Xanthobacter dioxanivorans: one gene and its partner. The main gene of each other region encodes a partner of the protein of the gene in region 2 in a complex. Links are inferred from orthologs where the notes say so. Each region holds a gene or a part of one and is shown on either strand. Other genes may lie near its edges. The genes, in order: accD and EZH22_RS13835.

Evidence for each region.
Region 1: the proteins of EZH22_RS13835 (region 2) and accD are in contact, whole or in part, in a solved structure (PDB 8UXZ), measured with the Escherichia coli proteins. The link is inferred for Xanthobacter dioxanivorans from one-to-one orthologs.

The regions. Positions count from the first base shown.
Region 1 is NZ_CP063362.1:1,755,061-1,763,986, reverse strand. Bases 1-2,770 are described here. They hold accD (acetyl-CoA carboxylase, carboxyltransferase subunit beta), read right to left. Parts: upstream 1,948-2,770; coding sequence 1,054-1,947; downstream 1-1,053. Other genes in these bases: trpA (tryptophan synthase subunit alpha), read right to left, coding at 2,137-2,770; EZH22_RS08335 (bifunctional folylpolyglutamate synthase/dihydrofolate synthase), read right to left, coding at 1-1,009. Also shown: more of trpA, read right to left, coding at 2,771-2,964; EZH22_RS08320 (hypothetical protein), read right to left, coding at 3,003-3,347; trpB (tryptophan synthase subunit beta), read right to left, coding at 3,344-4,597; EZH22_RS08310 (phosphoribosylanthranilate isomerase), read right to left, coding at 4,594-5,331; EZH22_RS08305 (complex I NDUFA9 subunit family protein), read right to left, coding at 5,402-6,388; rpsT (30S ribosomal protein S20), read left to right, coding at 6,704-6,970; chromosomal replication initiator protein DnaA, read left to right, coding at 8,134-8,926.
Region 2 is NZ_CP063362.1:2,945,298-2,954,421, reverse strand. The notes cover bases 2,367-5,334. They hold EZH22_RS13835 (acetyl-CoA carboxylase carboxyltransferase subunit alpha), read right to left. Parts: upstream 4,344-5,334; coding sequence 3,390-4,343; downstream 2,367-3,389. Other genes in these bases: EZH22_RS13825 (DUF167 family protein), read left to right, coding at 5,305-5,334; EZH22_RS13830 (YggT family protein), read left to right, coding at 4,998-5,288; EZH22_RS13840 (L,D-transpeptidase family protein), read right to left, coding at 2,367-3,224. Outside these bases: preprotein translocase subunit SecA, read left to right, coding at 1-995; EZH22_RS13845 (Pr6Pr family membrane protein), read right to left, coding at 1,052-1,678; more of EZH22_RS13840, read right to left, coding at 1,965-2,366; more of EZH22_RS13825, read left to right, coding at 5,335-5,628; EZH22_RS13820 (cupin domain-containing protein), read right to left, coding at 5,647-5,997; 2-dehydro-3-deoxy-D-gluconate 5-dehydrogenase KduD, read right to left, coding at 6,015-6,734; kduI (5-dehydro-4-deoxy-D-glucuronate isomerase), read right to left, coding at 6,779-7,618; EZH22_RS13805 (TRAP transporter large permease), read right to left, coding at 7,690-8,970; EZH22_RS13800 (TRAP transporter small permease), read right to left, coding at 8,989-9,124. UniProt on the Escherichia coli protein: Component of the acetyl coenzyme A carboxylase (ACC) complex. First, biotin carboxylase catalyzes the carboxylation of biotin on its carrier protein (BCCP) and then the CO(2) group is transferred by the carboxyltransferase to acetyl-CoA to form malonyl-CoA.

The DNA of each region.
Region 1 (8,926 bases), 1.2 Mb from region 2 along the record:
GTTCTTCCAGCTCGCACAAAGCGTGGGCGAGGGCGGCGCCGCCGGCGGCGTTGTGGCCGCCGTCCAGCCACACCTCGACCCCGGCCGGGGCGCGCGACAGCAAGGGCCCGGCGGGCAGCCGCTGCAGCCGGGCCGGCCAGTCGGCGCGCAGGATGCCGGCCTCGTGGGCCGCCGGCAGGCGCACGGCCCGAAGGGCGGCGACGGCGAGCCCCGCATTGTCGATCTGGTGCGGCCCCACGAGGCGCGGCCGCGGCAGGTCGAGCAGGCCGTCCTCGTCGGCATAGACGAGGCGGCCGCCTTCTTCCTGCACGTGCCAGTGCTCGCCGCGGACGAACAGCGGAGCGAGCTTCCGCGCCGCCGCGCGCTCGATGACGGCGAGGGCGTCCGCCGGCTGCGTGCCCACCACCACCGGACGGCGCGGCTTGATGATGCCGGCCTTCTCCCCGGCGATGGCCTCTATGGTGGTACCGAGATAATCCACATGGTCGATGGAAACGGGGGTGATGACGCTGGCGAGGGGCTGGTCGACCACGTTGGTGGCGTCGAGCCGCCCGCCGAGGCCCACCTCCAGCAGCAGCACGTCCGCCGGGTGCTCGCAGAACAGCAGGAACGCCGCCGCCGTGGTGATCTCGAACAGGGTGATCGGCGCGCCCGCATTGGCCGCCTCCACCCGGTCGAGGGCATCGGCGAGAGCCGCGTCGGACACCAGCACGCCGCCGCCCGGCGCGCCGAGGCGGATGCGTTCGTTGAAGCGCACCAGATGCGGCGAGGTATAGACATGCACCCGCTTGCCCGCCGCCTCCAGCATGGCGCGCATGAAGGCGATGGTGGAGCCCTTGCCGTTGGTGCCCGCCACGTGGATCACCGCCGGCAGGCGCCGCTCGGGATGGGCCAGGGCCGCAAGCAGCCGCTCCATCCGGGCGAGGGAGAGGTCGATCTTCTTCGGGTGGAGCGCGGCGAGGCGGGACAGGATCTCGTCGGTGGCGCGGGCGGGCTGGGGCAGGGCCATGGTCGATCTTCGGCTCGGGGCCGAGGCCCCGTGGAGCCGCCTCTTCAGGCGGCCTGCGGGCGCGGCAGGCGGCCCTTGGGCGGCAATGCGGGGGCCTTCACCAGCATCCGGCACAGGCGGCCCAGCGTGTCACGCATCTGGTGGCGGTGCACCACCATGTCGAGCATGCCGTGGTCGCGCAGATATTCGGCGCGCTGGAATCCGTCCGGCAGCTTCTCGCGGATGGTCTGCTCGATCACCCGCGGGCCGGCGAAGCCGATGAGGGCGCCGGGCTCGGCGATCTGCACGTCGCCCAGCATGGCGTAGGAGGCGGTCACCCCGCCGGTGGTGGGGTTGGTGAGCACCACGATGTAGGGCTTTTTCGCCTCGCGCAGCTCCTGGATGGCCGCCGTGGTGCGGGGCATCTGCATCAGGGAGAGGATGCCTTCCTGCATGCGCGCGCCGCCGGAGGCGGCGAACATGATGAAGGGCGTGCCCTTCTGCGCCGCCGTCTGCAGACCCTTTACCACCGCCTCGCCGGCGGCCATGCCGAGCGAGCCGCCCATGAAGCCGAAATCCTGGACGGCGATGGTCACCGGCAGCTCGGTGAGGAGGCCGGTGGCCACCTTCACCGCATCCTGGTAGCCGGTCTTGGTGCGGGCGTCCTTCAGGCGATCGATATAGCGGCGCTCGTCGCGGAACTTGAGCGGGTCGGTGGCCACGTCCGGCAGCGCCACTTCCTCGTAGGCGCCATCGTCGAAGGTGGCCTTGAGCCGCATCACCGCGTCCATGCGCATGTGATAGCCGGAGGCCGGGATGACGTAGAGGTTCGCCTCCAGGTCCTTGTGGAACACCATCTGCCCGGTCTCGGGGCACTTCACCCAGAGGTTCTCCGGAACTTCGCGGCGGGCCAGGAAGTCGCGGATCTTCGGACGGACGACGTTGGAAATCCAGTTCACGGGACCATCTCCGGGACGCGCGGGCGGCATCGCGCTGCAGCGCACATATGCCCCGACCTGCTCTAATGGCAAGTCCGTCGCGGCAAAAGTGCGGCGAAGCGGCCGCGACCGACCATTTGCCTCACCGGATGCCTCATCGGTCCTGCCGCGCGCCGGCGCACCGGCACGGGCGGGCGCCGGATGCCCCGGTCAGGCGCGCACGCCGCGCACCGCCTCGGCCAGCTCGTTCACCAGCGCCTCCACGCCCGCCAGGGTGTTGGCGGTGGCATTGCCATCCTGGTCCAGCGTCCGCCGCACCACCTCCACCAAAGCCGAGCCCACCACCACGGCGTCGGCGCCGGCGGCGATGGCCTTGGCCTGCTCCGGCGTCCGCACGCCGAAGCCCACCGCCACCGGCAGCTCGGTGTGGGTCTTGATGCGCGCCACCGCCGCCGAGACCAGGCCCGCATCCGGGGTGGCGGAGCCGGTGATGCCGGTGATGGACACGTAATAGACGAAGCCCGCCGTGTGCTTCAGCACCGCCGGCAGGCGCTTGTCGTCGGTGGTCGGAGTGGCGAGGCGGATGAAGTCGAGGCCGGCCGACAGCGCCGGCAGGCACAGCTCCTCGTCCTCTTCCGGCGGCAGGTCGACGACGATGAGGCCGTCCACCCCCGCCACCTTGGCGTCGGTGAGGAAGCGCTCCACGCCATAGACGTAGATGGGATTGAAATAGCCCATCAGGACCACCGGCGTGGTGTGATCCTCGGCGCGGAAGGCGCGGACCATGTCGATGGTCTTGGCCAGGGTCTGCCCGGCCTTCAGCGCCCGGAGGCCGGCGGCCTGGATCGCCGGGCCGTCGGCCATGGGATCGGTGAAGGGAACGCCGAGCTCGATCACGTCCGCGCCCGCGCCCGGCAGCGCCTTGAGGATGGCGAGGGAGGTCTCGCCGTCCGGATCGCCCGCGGTGACGAAGGTGACGAGGCCGGGCCGGCCTTCCTCTTTCAGCGCGGCGAAACGGTCGGAGATGCGGGTGGTCATGGGCCTGCCTGGATGGGGGAGCGGGAGGGCGAAGCGCCCTATTTCTGGCCGGTGATCGCGCACGCGGCGCGGGTGGCGCGGGAGGCGCCGAGCATGCGCACCTGATCCGATCCGGTCATCCCGCCGACGATGGAGAAGACCGTGGTGGCCGCCTTGCCGAGGGTGCGGTTGCCGGCGAAGAACTCGCAGGCGACGTAGGCCTCCGCCACCGTGGCCGTGCCGGCATTCTTCACCGACACGGAGATGTAGGCCCCGGCGGCGTCGGTGAAGACCTTGCCCGTGGAGAGCACCAGGCCGGGAGCCTGGGTCTGGGTCTGGGCGGACGCGGGCAGCGCGGCGCCGGCGAGAAGGACGGCGAACAGTGCGACGGAAAAAGGCTTCATAGGCGCGCCCCCAAGCTTGTCCCGAGAATTTCGGCCACCTGGGGCACGTCCTTGTCCCCCCGGCCGGAGAGGTTCACCACCATCAGGTGATCCCTCGGCCGCTGCGGCGCGAGCTCGATCACCTTGGCCACGGCATGGGCGGATTCGAGCGCCGGAATGATGCCCTCGAGCTTGGTCAGCAGCTGGAAGGCGTCCAGCGCCTCCTGGTCGGTGCAGGACAGGTAGGTCACGCGGCCCACGTCGTGCAGCCAGGAATGCTCCGGCCCGATGCCGGGATAATCGAGGCCGGCGGAGATGGAATGGGCTTCGGTGATCTGCCCGTCGCCGTCCATCAGCAGATAGGTGCGGTTGCCGTGCAGCACCCCCGGCCGGCCACCGGCGATGGAGGCGGCATGCTCGTGCGTGTCGAGGCCGTGGCCGGCCGCCTCCACCCCGAAGATCTCCACCGAGGGATCGTCGAGGAACGGATGGAACAGGCCCATGGCGTTGGAGCCGCCGCCGACGCAGGCCACGAGGCTGTCCGGCAGGCGGCCCTCCATCTCCTGCATCTGCTCGCGCGTCTCGCGGCCGATGATGGACTGGAAGTCGCGCACCATGGCCGGATAGGGGTGCGGGCCCGCCACCGTGCCGATGCAGTAGAAGGTGTCGTGCACGTTGGTCACCCAGTCGCGCAGCGCCTCGTTCATGGCGTCCTTCAGGGTGCGCGAGCCGGACTGCACCGGCACCACCTCGGCGCCCAAAAGCTTCATGCGGAACACGTTCGGCGCCTGCCGCTCCACGTCCACCGCGCCCATGTAGACCACGCACTTCAGGCCGAAGCGCGCGCACAGGGTGGCGGTGGCCACCCCGTGCTGGCCGGCGCCGGTCTCGGCGATGATCCGCTGCTTGCCCATGCGGCGGGCGAGCATGATCTGGCCGAGCACGTTGTTCACCTTGTGGGAGCCGGTGTGGTTCAGCTCCTCGCGCTTCAGGTAGACCCTGGCGCCCCCCTCGCGGCCGGAGGCCGCGGCCACGCCGCGCAGATGCTCGGTCAGGCGCTCGGCGTAATAGAGCGGCGAGGGCCGGCCCACATAATGGGTGAGGTAGCCCGACATCTCCGCATAAAAGGCGGGATCGGCCTTCGCCGCCTCGTAGGCCTGCTCCAGCTCCAGGATCAGCGGCATCAGCGTCTCGGCGACGAACCGCCCGCCATGGATGCCGAAATGGCCGCGGTGATCGGGGCCGGTGCGATAGGAATTGAGAGCGGTCACGACGCGCGGACTTTCGGTGAGAGATCCTCTGGCCCATCCGCCTTGAAGGCGCGGGCCGACGGGTCGGGGAAGCCGGCCGCGGCGCGGCGGGCCGCCGCGACGAAAGCCCGGATCTTCGCCGGGGATTTCACGCCCGGCGCGTCTTCCACGCCGGACGATACGTCGACCCCGTCCATCCGGACCTCGGACAGGGCCTGCGACACATTGTCGGCCGTGAGGCCTCCGGAAAGCATGAGAGGCCGGCCGACGTCAAGACCGGCCACCAGATGCCAGTCGAAGGGGCGGCCGTTGCCGCCGGGCAGCAGGGCCCCGGGATCGGGCTTGGCATCGAACAGGATGCGGTCGGCCACCTCGGCGTAAGCCGGCAGATTGTCGAGGTCCGCCCGGCTCGCCACCGGCAGCGCCTTCATCACCTCCCGGCCGAAGCGGGCGCGGATGGCGGCGACGCGCGCGGGCGTCTCCTTGCCGTGGAGCTGGAGCAGGTCGGGGGAGAACGCCGCCACCACCTCGGCGAGGAGGGCCTCGTCCGGATCGACGAGGAGCGCCACCGTCCGCGCCCGGCCGCCGACGCGCGCCACCAGGGCCGGCGCCTCGGCCAGGGCGAGATGGCGCGGGCTCTTGGGGAAATGGACGAAGCCGACGAGATCGGCGCCCGCATCGAGGGCCGCATCCAGGGCCTCGGCGGTCTTCAGGCCGCAGATCTTCACCTCGAGACGCCGGTCGTCGCTTCCCATCACTTTGCCCCTTGCGGCTGCCGCCCGCCCGGCGGGCGGCGCGGCGTCGGCGGGACGCAAGGCGTCCCGGTCACGTCTCCACGCGGGTGAACTGCCCCGCCTTGCGGAAGCGCCAGAGATAGGTGGGCAGGACCACCGCGAGCGCCGTGGGCGTGATGTCGAGGCCGCCGAAGGTACGGCCTTCCGCCTGGGCGGCGTCCGAGACCACGTTGTCCGCGCGCAGCATGGCCACCTGGTCGGTGGTGAGCGGCGCGCCCGGCGCCCACTGGGTGAGCCGGGCCATGAGGTTGGCGAGGCCGAACGGCAGGTCCACGAGCAGGCGGCTGTGGCCGATCTCGCGCAGCATCAGCTCCATCAGCTCGCGGAAGGTGCGCACCTCGGGACCGCCCAGCTCGTAGGTGGTCGCCGCCCTGGCCTTGCCGTCCACCGCCCGCAGGACGGCGGCGGCGACATCGCCCACGAAGACCGGCTGGAAGCGGGTCGCGCCACCGCCGATCAGCGGCAGCACCGGGGACAGGCGCGCCATGGCGGCGAAGCGGTTGAAGAAGTCGTCCTCGGGCCCGAACACCAGCGAGGGGCGCAGGATGACGGCCTCGGGTACGGCGGCGCGCACGGCGGCCTCGGCCTCGGCCTTGCTGCGGCCGTAGCCGGAGGGGGAGGCGGCGTCGGCGCCGATGGCGGAGACGTGCACCAGCGGCGCGCCCTGCGCCGCGGCGGCCGCCGCCACGGCGCGGGCGCCGAACACATGGACCGCATCGAACGTCTGGCGGCCGCCCTGCGCGAGCACGCCGACGAGGTTCACCACCGCCTCGGCGCCGTCCACCGCGCGGGCGACGCTGTCGGGATAGCGCACATTGGCCTGGCTGACCTGGATCTGGCCGACGAAGCCGATGGGCTGGAGGAAGCCGGCGAGCTCGGGGCGCCGCACCGCGACACGCACGCGGTAGCCGCGCATGGCCAGCGCCCGCACCACATGGCGCCCGAGAAAGCCCGAGCCGCCGAACACCGTCACCAGGCTGTCGCTCACCGGACGATCGGTCACCGTCACATCGCTCATGCCGAACCCCCGCCTTGCCGGCTCCGCGCCGGCACGCATCGGTGGCGCCGGCCCGCTCATATATAGAGTGCGCGCAGCACATACGCGATGCCGCCCCGCTCCGTAAAGCCGGCTGTTGCCGGCGGCCCGCCCCGCCCGGCGGACACCGGGCCGGAACACGGGGTCCCGCACACATGTATTGACGCGGACGCGCGCCACCCCTATAAGCCCGGCACTTCGCTGGCGGCGATAGCTGCCGGCTTGTTCACCCATTCATGCGCGACGCGGGCTGGCCAAAGGGCCGATCTGCACGGCGCGAACCAGCAAGGACGGCCGATGGCCAATACGCCTTCCGCCAAGAAAGCGGTGCGCAAGATCGAGCGCCGCACTGAAGTGAACCGGTCGCGCCGGTCCCGCGTGCGCACCTACCTGCGCAAGCTGGAGGATGCGCTCGCCGCCGGTGACGCCACCGCCGCCGCAACCGCCTTCCAGGCCGCCGAGCCGGAGATCATGCGCGCGGTGACCAAGGGCGTGATCCACAAGAATACCGCTTCGCGCAAGGTTTCCCGCCTTGCTGCGCGCGTGAAGAAGCTCAGCGCTTGATTTAGATCAATCAATCTTGCTGACCGAATGTAAAGGCCCGGTATTACCGGGCCTTTTTGTTTGCGCGCGCTCCCGGCGCACGCCGCCCGCCGCATCCGGCCGGTCCGTGGTCGCGGCACGCCGTGGGTCGCCGGCGCCGCGCGCGGCGGCAGAACGTCGCAAAGCCGATTCTCGCACGCCGTCAAGAGGCGGATTCCGAGGGTCGTTAGCCGACAATTTTCGCCTGTCGCAAACCGCTCAGAAAAACAACATCCCGGTGAAGAGGTTAGGAGCAAAGGCTCAGTTAGGCCCCAAGGCGGCCCCTTTTCCACGGTACCAGAAGACCCCTCCCCAAAGCGGCGGCTCCGCCCGTCCGGGCCGCGGCGCACGGCGGATTCTCGTTGCAGCGACAGAGGTTTGCCGGCTGATGGAAAGCTCCCGGGGTCGCCCCCGAAAACCTGTCTTGCCCCCGTTATCCCATGGCGCGGGGGAAAGGCGTTGCACCCCCAAGGGGCCCTGTGTATGTTCAATCTCACTCCGGGAGCGACACCGGGTTTACCGACAGATTGAAGATTTCACGGCCTTCGTGGATGAGGAGGGGGCGCAACGTGTCTGTATTCGTTCACGAGCCCCCGTTGACCAGCAGTATTTGGCGTACCTGGAACCCTCTTCCGTCGGAGCTATGCTGAGAGTGGACATCAGGTCCGACTCTCGGCGCGTGTGAGAACAAGCAAAAATCTGCTTCAATCCAAAGGCTGCCGGTGTTTTCCATCGGCGGAAATGGGGCGGCTATGACTTCTGGGATACAAGCGGCAGCGGACATGGCGCACTTCACCTTCATTTCGGCCCGCCCGCGTCCTGTCCGGGCGGCCGGGACGGGAAGCCCGCCGCTCGCGTGTCCCACGGTGGCGACCCCGCCGGCGGCCCAGGCGGGTCGCCCCCTCGGCAGCAGGGACCGCGCATGAAGCTGCGCTGACGCTGCCCGCGTCGAGACAGGCGCCCCGTTTCGTTTCAACCAGATCCGCATGAAGCCGCGCAGCCCGCGAGGGCGCGGGAGGCTTTTGCGCCACAACCAGGGAACCGCCTTGCGGGCGGTCGGAGCTTCTATGCTCAAGCCACATTCGTCGGCCGCCACACGTGCCGGAACCGCTGCCTTTCAGCCCGCCCTTGCGGAGACCGCCGGCATGGATTGCGCTTCATCACCCTGGGAGCGCGTGCGCCAACGCCTGCGCGAAGAGATCGGCGAGGAGAAGTTCTCGAGCTGGTTCGCCCGCATGGACCTCGACGCCCTCACCGGCGAGGCGGTGCGCCTGTCGGTGCCCACCCGATTCCTCAAGTCCTGGATTCAGGACAACTACCTGCCCCGCATCACCGAGATCTGGGCCGAGGAGAGCGGCGCGCGCCGCCGCATCGACCTGTCCGTGCGCAATGCCTTTGCCCGCCCGGTGGCGCTGAAGACCAACGGCGGCCGCGAGGTGGTGAGCGAGCGTCCCGACGCGCGAGCCCCCCAGGCCCGTGCGCCGGAGAACCGCTCCCAGGATGCCCGCGGGCAGGAGACATCGCGCCAGGATCAGCGGGCGCAGCCGCCCCGGACCCAGGAGCAGCGGAACCAGGACGCGCGCAGCGCGGCGGAGAGCCGTGACGCCGCGGCGCTGCCGGCGGCCGGCGACGTCTCCTCCGGCTCGCCGCTGGATCCGCGCCTGACCTTCGAGAGCTTCGTGGTGGGCAAGTCCAACTCGCTCGCCTTCGCCGCCGCGCGGCAGGTGGCCGAGACGGCGCCCGGCGCCGCCCCCGTCTTCAATCCGCTCTATCTCCATGCGGCGGTCGGCCTCGGCAAGACCCATCTCCTGCAGGCGGTGGCCCGGGCCGGCGCGGCGCATGGCCGGCGCACCACCTACCTCACCGCCGAGCGCTTCATGTACGGCTTCGTGGCCGCCCTGAAGACCCATTCGTCCATCGCCTTCAAGGACACGCTGC
Region 2 (9,124 bases):
CCAAGTTCTTCCTCTCCCTGGAAGACGACCTGATGCGCATCTTCGGGTCGGACAGGCTCGATGGCATGCTGCAGCGCCTCGGCCTGAAGGAAGGCGAGGCCATCATCCACCCCTGGATCAACAAGGCGCTGGAGAAGGCGCAGCAGAAGGTGGAAGCGCGCAACTACGACATGCGCAAGAACCTGCTCAAGTACGACGACGTGCTGAACGACCAGCGCAAGGTGGTGTTCGAGCAGCGCCTCGAACTGATGAATGACGGCGACGTCGCCGAGACCGTCGAGGACATGCGCCACGCCCTCATCACCGAGATGGTGGCCAAGCACATCCCCGAGAACGCCTATCCCGAGCAGTGGGACGTGGACGGCCTCGACGCGGCGCTGAAGGAGGTGCTCGCCCTCGAACTGCCCGTGAAGGAATGGGCGAAAGAGGAGGGCATCGCCGGCCCCGAGGTCACCGAGCGCGTCATTCGCCTGGCCGACGAGCTGATGGCGGCCAAGGCCGCCCAGTACGGGCCGGACATCATGCGCTATGTGGAAAAGTCCATCCTGCTGCAGACCCTCGATCACCTCTGGCGCGAGCATATCGCCATGCTCGACCACCTGCGGCAGGTGGTGGGGCTGCGCGGCTACGCCCAGCGCGACCCGCTCAACGAATACAAGTCCGAGGCCTTCAACCTCTTCTCCGCCTTGCTCAACCGGCTGCGCGAGATCGTCACCGCCCAGCTCATGCGGGTGGAGATCGTCACCCAGCCGCCGGCGACGGAGGAGCTTCCGCCCATGGAAGCCCACCACGCCGACCCCTTCACCGGCGAGGACGAGATCGCGTTCGCTGGTGCGTCCATCGGCAGCCGGCCCCAGCCCCTGCTCTCGGGCGACGTGGCGGTGGTGGAGCGTGATCCGAACGATCCCTCCAGCTGGGGGAAGGTGGGCCGCAACGAGGCCTGCCCCTGCGGCTCGGGCAAGAAATACAAGCACTGCCACGGCCGCTTCGCCTGAAGCGCCGGGTCTTTTCGGGTCTTGGGGGCGGGAGCCGTCCCGCCCGGGCGCGCCGCTCAGCGGGCGATGCGGCGGGCGAGCAGCCTGTCGATGCCGAGGAAAAGCAGGGCCGTCGCGAGGAACGCCGCGGCGAGCAGCACCGTGTTGAGGGCCATGCGCCCGTCCCCGAGCTTGGCCGGATCGAGGAACCAGTAGGCGTACCATCCGTCCGCCTCGCCCCGCGCCAGGGCATAGGCGAGGTAGAGGATCGGCGGCGCCATCGCCCACAGGGCGTCGCGGACGGCGAGGCTGCCGTGGCGTGACAGGCCCCAGGTCGCAAGGAACAGCAGCGGCGTCGCCTCATGCAGCAGGTGGTCCGCCACCGCCTGCCAGCCCGTGGGGTTCCACACGTGCCGGAGCAGCAGCGCGTAGATGATCCCCACCAGCACAATGGACACCACCGCCATCAGCCGCAGGCGCGGCGTCGCGATCCGCCCGGCCGGGTAAAGAGCCACCGCCGTCGCCACCACCGCGACGAGGCCGTTGGTGAGCACGGTGAAGAAGCCGAGGAAGCGCCACGCGGCGGCGCCCAGGCCCTGGCCGATGGCGGCCATCCTGACCACCACGATGCCCAGTTGCAGCGCCAGCGCCACCCAGGCAACCCCCGCCGTGACGGCCGCGGCCCGCCTCGCCCAGTCTTCCATGCGCCCCTCCCCTCCGGAAAGCATCCGTCGGCAGCAGTGAGCGTAAGCGGCACCTTAAGGCTTCAGCAAGCGGCGGGAGCGCCCGGTGCCGGCTTCGATCAGGCTGCGGCGGGCCGATCGGCGCGGGCTCCAGCCGCTCGAGGGGACGATGGCGGAAGCTCCGGCGCATGGGCGGAGCATAAGCGGAGACGGCGCCGGAGGGGGCGCGGCGGTGCCCGCAGCTCACGGCGCGTTCACGCTTTTCCGCATGCCGCCGAGCGAGAGCCTCCGGCCGAAGCCGCCCCGCTCACTGCGGGCGGGTGGCCGAGGGTTCGGAGGAGACGGACCGCTGCGGCACGGTGGCGGCCGCGACGCTCGCGACGGCCGCCGGGTTGGGCACGCCTGCGGCGGGCCTGGGAACGCCTGCGGCGGGCTTGGGCGCCGCGGCGGTCGCCACCACAGGCTTCGCGGCCGGGGGCTGAGGAGCGGCGGCGGGCGTGGGAACGCGGGCCACGGAGGCGGTGGTCGCCACTTCGGCCGGCGCAGCGGCGGCCCCGGTCACCTTCGGCGGGTTCACGTATTCCGGCAGCGTTCCCGGCGCCTCGGTGAAGGAGAGCTGTCCGCTCTCGCGCTCCTTGAGCTTGGCCAGGAAAACCGGGTGCATGCCGCCATCGCTGCCGGTGCGCACGGGCGCCAGCGGCGAGGACGGGGAAAGCTCCGCCACCTGGGCGTCGTCCTTCCTCTGCTTCTCGGCCACGGCGGAGGCGATCTGCGGCGGCACCTGATAGGGCGGGCAGGCGGCGGCGGCATCGAAGCCCCGGCCCGGCGCCGCCTCGGCGTCGAACACATAGGAGCGGGCGCACACGTTCACCTTCGGCTCCTGCCGGGTGACCTCGAAATGGTCGTAGCCCTGCTTCAGGTTGCGCCAGAAGGCCATGTTCGGGTTGTTGCGGTGCTTGGCGATGTTCTTCGGCGTCATGCGGAAGGGGTAGGCCTGCACCTGGAACGCCCGCTGCCCGCCGCCGAAGCTCTCGCGCGCCAGCGAGAAGATCTCGGAAATCTGCTCGTCGGTCATGGCGTAGCAGCCGGCGGACGAGCAGTCGCCATGCACCATGAGGAACTCGCCCGTGCGCCCGTAGGCGCGGTCGAAGGCGTTGGGGAAACCGAGGTTGAAGGACAGGTAGTAGTTGGAATTGGGGTTCATCTGCCCGGGGGTGATGGCATAGAAGCCCTCGGGCGCCTGCCGGTCACCCATCCGCACCTTGGGACCGAGCTCGCCCGACCAGCGGCAGATGGGATAGGTCTTCAAAAGGGCATAGGAGCCGTCGGAGGTGACCTTCCACACCTCGAGCTCCGCCTCTTCCTTGAAGATGCGCACCAGGATCGGGCTTGCCGGCGACATGTCCTTCTGCCCGAGCAGGGACACCATTTGCGGCGACAGCGGCTTGTTGGCCTTGCGCGCCACCTCGGAATCGGTCGCGTTGCACGCCGCGAGGGCGAGCGCCGCGACGGCGGCCAGGGCCACCATGCGGATGCGGGACGAGGCTTTCGTCAACGGACGGCTCAACGCTTGACTCCCGGGTCCCTGCCGGTCGCGGTGACCGACATGGTTAGTCCCTCAACCCTTGACGGCACGTAAAGAGTTGCCGCCCTGCTCCCTTGGAGACAATAAGGCAAATGCGGCCAAGATGAGATGCGCCGCACCCGTCCGCCCCCTGTCGCATGGACATGGTTAAAGCGATCTGCCGATGGCCAGGAACTTGTCGCGGCGCGCCTTGCGCACCTGCGCCCCATCAAGGCCGGCGAGCGAGGACAGGGCATCGGCGATGGCATCGCCCGCCGCCGCCACGGCCGCGTCGGGATCGCGGTGGGCCCCGCCGGCCGGCTCCTTGACGATGGCGTCGATGACGCCGAAGCGCAGCAGGTCCTGGGCGGTGATCTTCATGTTGGTGGCGGCGTCCTGCGCCTTCGCGGTATCGCGCCACAGGATGGAGGCCGCGCCTTCCGGCGAGATCACGCTGTAGATGGCATGCTCCATCATCAGCACCTTGTTGGCGGTGGCGATGGCGATGGCCCCGCCCGAGCCGCCCTCGCCGATGACGAGCGCCACGTTGGGCACCGAAAGGGAAAGGCACGCGTCGGTGGAGCGGGCAATGGCCTCCGCCTGCCCGCGCTCCTCGGCGCCGATGCCGGGATAGGCGCCGGCGGTATCCACCAGCGATATGACCGGCAGGCCGAAGCGGTCGGCAAGCTCCATGATGCGGGCCGCCTTGCGGTAGCCCTCCGGGCGCGCCATGCCGAAATTGTGCCGGATGCGCATTTCGGTGGAGGAGCCCTTCTCGTGGCCGAGCACGCACACGGCCTCGCCGCGGAACCGGGCGAAGCCGCCGAGGATGGCTTCGTCCTCGCCATATTTGCGGTCGCCCGCCAGCGGAGTGAAATCCTCGAACAGGCCGCGGGTGAAATCGGCGAAGTGGGGGCGCTGCGGATGGCGCGCCACCAACGTCTTCTGCCAGGGCGTGAGGTTGGTGTAGAGAGCGATCAGCGCCTCGCGCGCCTTGGCCTCCAGCCGCTGTACCTCGTCGGTGATGGCCACCCCCTCGCCGGAGGAAGCCAGCGCCCGCAGCTCTTCCACCTTGGCCTCGAGTTCGGCGACCGGCTTCTCGAAGTCCAGATAGCTGCGCATGAGTGTCCGTGGGGTTGGAGGGGGTCGAACGCGGCGCCCCCCCGACGCGGCGCGAAGCTGCCTTCGCCGCGACGGCAAGTCAAGGCCACCAAGTCAAAGGCCGCCGAGTCAAGGCCGCCAAATCAAGGCGCAGCCCGATGCGCCCGGTTATTGTAACCGTCGTGCCGGCTTACGAGGCCGGCGCAGGAAACAGCGCGAGCCGCCGACGGCTGCATCGTGCGCATTCGCGGTTTTGCCGCGGCCCCCACGCGGCGGATGCGCCCTTTGAAACGCAAACACGGCTGCAGCGTTGTCTTCCAATGATGGTCAGATGATGGAGGCTGCCATGCCCGCCCATGTTCCCACGCCCCGGACGCCACGTCCCCCCACGGAAGCCCGCCCCACCGGAACCCCCGCGACAAAAGCTCCGGTCGCGGCAGGAAAACCCAGCGCCGGAAACGACTTTCCCGCGGCCGGTCCGCATGCCAAGCCGCACCTGACCGATCCGGAGAAGACGCCGGGCGCCGGCGCCCTGCCCGATCCCGGACGGCCCCGCGATGGCGACGCGACCGGCTGACGCAGGCGGCGGGCGCCTCGGCGTGGTGCCTTACGCCTTGTTCGGAGGAGCCTCGGGGGCTATTGCTGTGGCGCAACTCCCCGGGGACCGTTTCTGCGATGCGCGCACTGCTCGACGTCATCCTTGTCGTACTGCAACTCTACGTCTGGATCCTGATCGCGGCGGCGGTGCTGTCCTGGCTCGTCGCGTTCAATGTGGTGAACCCGTACAATTCGTTCGTGCGGAACGTGGGCGAGTTCCTCTTCCGCGTCACCGAGCCGGTCCTGGCGCCCATCCGCAACCTGCTGCCCAATCTCGGCGGCATCGATCTGTCGCCGATGGTGCTGATCCTGCTGATCTTCTTCCTCCAGCAGGTGATCCACTACTACGTCTACCCCAACGTGTTCTGAGAGGCCGGCACACCCCGTGTCCTTCCTGAAGCTGCTCGCCGACGGCGTGGAGGTCACCATCCGTGCCACCCCGCGCGGCGGGCGCGACGGCCTCGACGGGCTCGCCAGCCTGTCGGACGGGCGGGAAGTGCTGAAGGTGCGGGTGCGCGCCGCCCCCGAGGATGGCGCCGCCACGGCGGCGGTGTGCAAGGTGCTGGCCCAGGCGGCGGGGGTCGCACCCTCGCAGGTGAGGCTCGCCTCGGGCGCCACCGCCCGGGTGAAGGTCTTCCGCATGTCCGGCGACGCCCCGGCGCTGGCGGCGGCGCTCACCGCCGCAGCCGCGGGCAAGGCGAAGGGCTGACCCCTCCCTATCCGGGTCTCAGGCGTCCTTCAGGAAATCCGCCCGCATGGGGGCGAACACGTCCACCAGCACGCCGGGCTCGATGCAGATCGCCCCGTGATGGACGCCCGAGGGCACGTAGAAGCTGTCGCCGGCCTTGAGCCGCTGCGTCCGCCCGTCGATGGTCAGGTCGAACACGCCGCTCTCCACGCTGGTGATCTGCACGTGAGGATGGCTGTGCGGCGCGCCGCCGGGTCCGGGCGTCTTGAAGATGACCCGCACCATCATGATCTCGTCGTTGAAGGTGAGGATCTGCCGGCTCACCACCTCGTCGATCACCTCCACCGGCGTTGCATCGGCGAAGGCGAAGACGTCCCCTTTTTCGCTCATGGATCTCTCCTGTCGGCTCAGCGGGCGAGCCAGCCGCCGTCCACCGGCAGCACGACGCCGTGCACATAGTCCGCCGCGCGGGAGGCCAGGAACACCGCCGCCCCGCCGATGTCCGACGGATCGCCCCATTTTCCCGCCGGGATGCGGGCGAGGATGGCGGCGTTGCGGTCCGGGTCCGCGCGCAGCGCCTCGGTGTTGTTGGTGACGAAATAGCCGGGCGCGATGGCGTTCACATTGATGCCCCGCCCCGCCCATTCGCAAGCCAGCAGCCGCGTCAGGCCGGCCAGCCCGCTCTTGCTCGCCGTGTAGGAGGGAATGCGGATGCCGCCCTGGAAGGAGAGCAGCGAGGCGATGCTGATCACCTTGCCGCCCTTCCCGTCCTGAAGCATGCCGCGCGCCACCGCCTGGGTGAGGAAGAAGGTGGACTTGAGGTTGACGTTCATCACGTCGTCCCAGTCCTGCTCGGTGAAGTCGATGGCGTCGGCGCGGCGGATGATGCCGGCATTGTTGACCAGGATGTCGACACGCCCCCCCGCCCGCGCCTCCGCGACGACGCGCTCGATCGGCTCCAGCGTCGCGAGGTCCGCGGCGACGGCGGTGAACGACGCCCCGGCGGCGCGCACCAGGTCCGCCGTCTCGTCCATGGCGGAGCGGCCGACGCCCACCACCTGCGCCCCCGCCGCGCCCAGGGCCACGGCGATGGCCTGGCCGAGGCCGGTATTGGCGCCGGTCACCATCGCGCGGAGGCCGGCAAGGTCGAAGGGAGAGGGAATGGCGGCGGTCACTTCAGCTCGCCCATGGGCACCATGTCCATGTCCGTATAGTCGATATTGTCGCCGCCCATGCCCCAGATGAAGGTGTAGGCCCGCGTGCCGCAGCCGGAATGGATGGACCAGGGCGGGGAGATCACCGCCTGCCCGTCCGCCACCACGACGTGGCGGGTCTCGTCCGGCTCGCCCATGAGATGAATGACGCGGGCGTCCGCCGGCAGGTCGAAATAAAGGTACACCTCCGAGCGGCGGTCGTGCACATGACAGGGCATGGTGTTCCACACATTGCCCTCGTCGAGCTGGGTCATCCCCATGACCAGCTGGCAGGAGGTGACCACGTCCGGATGGATCATCTGGTAGATGGTGCGCTTGTTGGCGGTGGCGGTGTCGCCGAGCGGCATCCGCTTCGCCTCGGCGATGCGGACCACCTTCGTCTCGTAGCGCGCATGCGCGGGGGTGGAGAGCAGATAGAAGCGGGCCGGCGCATCCGGATCGTCGGAGGCGAACACCACCTCCCGCGTCCCCATGGGGACGTAGAGGGCATCGCGGTGGCCGAGGGGATGGGCCACGCCGTCCACGCTCACTGTTCCCGCACCGCCGATGTTGAAGACACCGAGCTCGCGCCGGTCGAGAAAGTTGGGTGAGCCGATGGTGGCCTTGTCGCTCTCCAGCTTCAGCGGCACCGAGGCGGGGGTGGCGCCGCCGATGACGAAGCGCTCCACGTGGGAGTAGGTGAGCAGCACCTTGCCGGGCTCGAACAGCCGCTCCACCAGGTAGTTGCGCCGCAGCGCCGCGGTGTCGAAGCCCTTGGCCGCGTCCTGGTGGTGCACGTGGCGCACGTCGATCATCATATGGCAACCTCGCAAGGGGGATGGCGGGCGGACGCCCGGAAAAGCTCCGAAGACGGGGCCGGATCAGGCGGTCAGCGGAACACGGACGGCAGCCAGAGCGACACCGCCGGCACGTAGGTGACGATCATCAGCACCGCGATGGAGGCACCGAAGAAGGGCCAGATGGTCTTCATCGCCTCGCCGATGGTGATCTTGCCCACGGCGCAGCCCACGAACAGCACCGAGCCCACCGGCGGCGTGTTGAGGCCGATGCCGGCGTTCAGGATCAGGATCACCCCGAAATGCACCGGATCGATGCCGAAGGCCTTCACCAGCGGCAGGAAGATGGGGGTGCAGATGATGATCATCGGCGCCATGTCCATGAAGGTGCCGAGGATGAGCAGGATGATGTTGATCAGCAGCAGGATGACGTAGGGGTTGGACGACAGCGACTGCATCAGCTCAATGGTCGCCTTCGGCACCTGCAGGAAGGCCATGAGCCAGCCGAAGGAGGCGGCGGTGCCGATCACCAGCAGCACCATGGCGGTGGTGCGCACCGCGCCGAGCGTCGCGTCCACGAAGCCGGACCAGTCCATCTCCCGATAGACCAGGGTGGTCACGAGGATGGCATAGACCACGGCGATGCATGAGCTTTCCGTCGCCGTGAAGATGCCGGAACGCACCCCGCCGAAGATGATGCCGATGAGCAGGATGCCCGGCACCGCCGCCACCACCGCGCGCAGCACGGCGTACCAGCCCGGGAATTCGCCGGCCGGATAGCCGCGATTGCGCGCCACCACATAGGCGGTGATCATCAGCGCGGCGGCCAGCAGCAGGCCGGGCACGATGCCCGCGGTGAACAGATCGGCGATGGAGATGGTGCCGCCCGCCGACAGGGAATAGATGATCATGTTGTGGGACGGCGGGATCATCAGGGCGATGATGGCCGCGTTCACCGTCACGTTGACCGCATAGTCCTTGGCATAGCCGTGGCGCGCCATCTGCGGGATCATGATGCCGCCGATGGCCGAGGCGTCCGCCACCGCCGAGCCGGAAATGCCGCCGAACAGGGTGGAGGCCACCACGTTCACCTGGCCGAGCCCGCCGCGCAGGTGGCCAACGAGGCTCGCCGCCATGCCGATGAGGCGGTCGGCGATGCCGCCGCGCATCATCAGGTCGCCGGCGAAGATGAAAAACGGAATGGCCAGCATGGAAAAGGCGTTCATGCCGGAATTGAGCTGCTGGAACACCACCACCGGCGGCAGGTCCATGTAGAGCACCGTCGCCAGCGAGGCGAGGCCGAGGCAGAAGGCGACCGGGGTGCCGATGAGCAGCAGCAGCGCGAACACGCCGAACAGGATGGTGATGGCCATGGATCTATCCTTCCCGCGTCATTCGACGGTGTGCACGTGCCCGAGCGGCACCTCGGGGACGCGCTTCTCGGTGAGGTCGGTCAGGAGCCGCTCGAAGGAGAACAGGCAGATGAGGAAGCCGCCGCCCACGAGCGGCAGGTAGTCCACGCCCTGG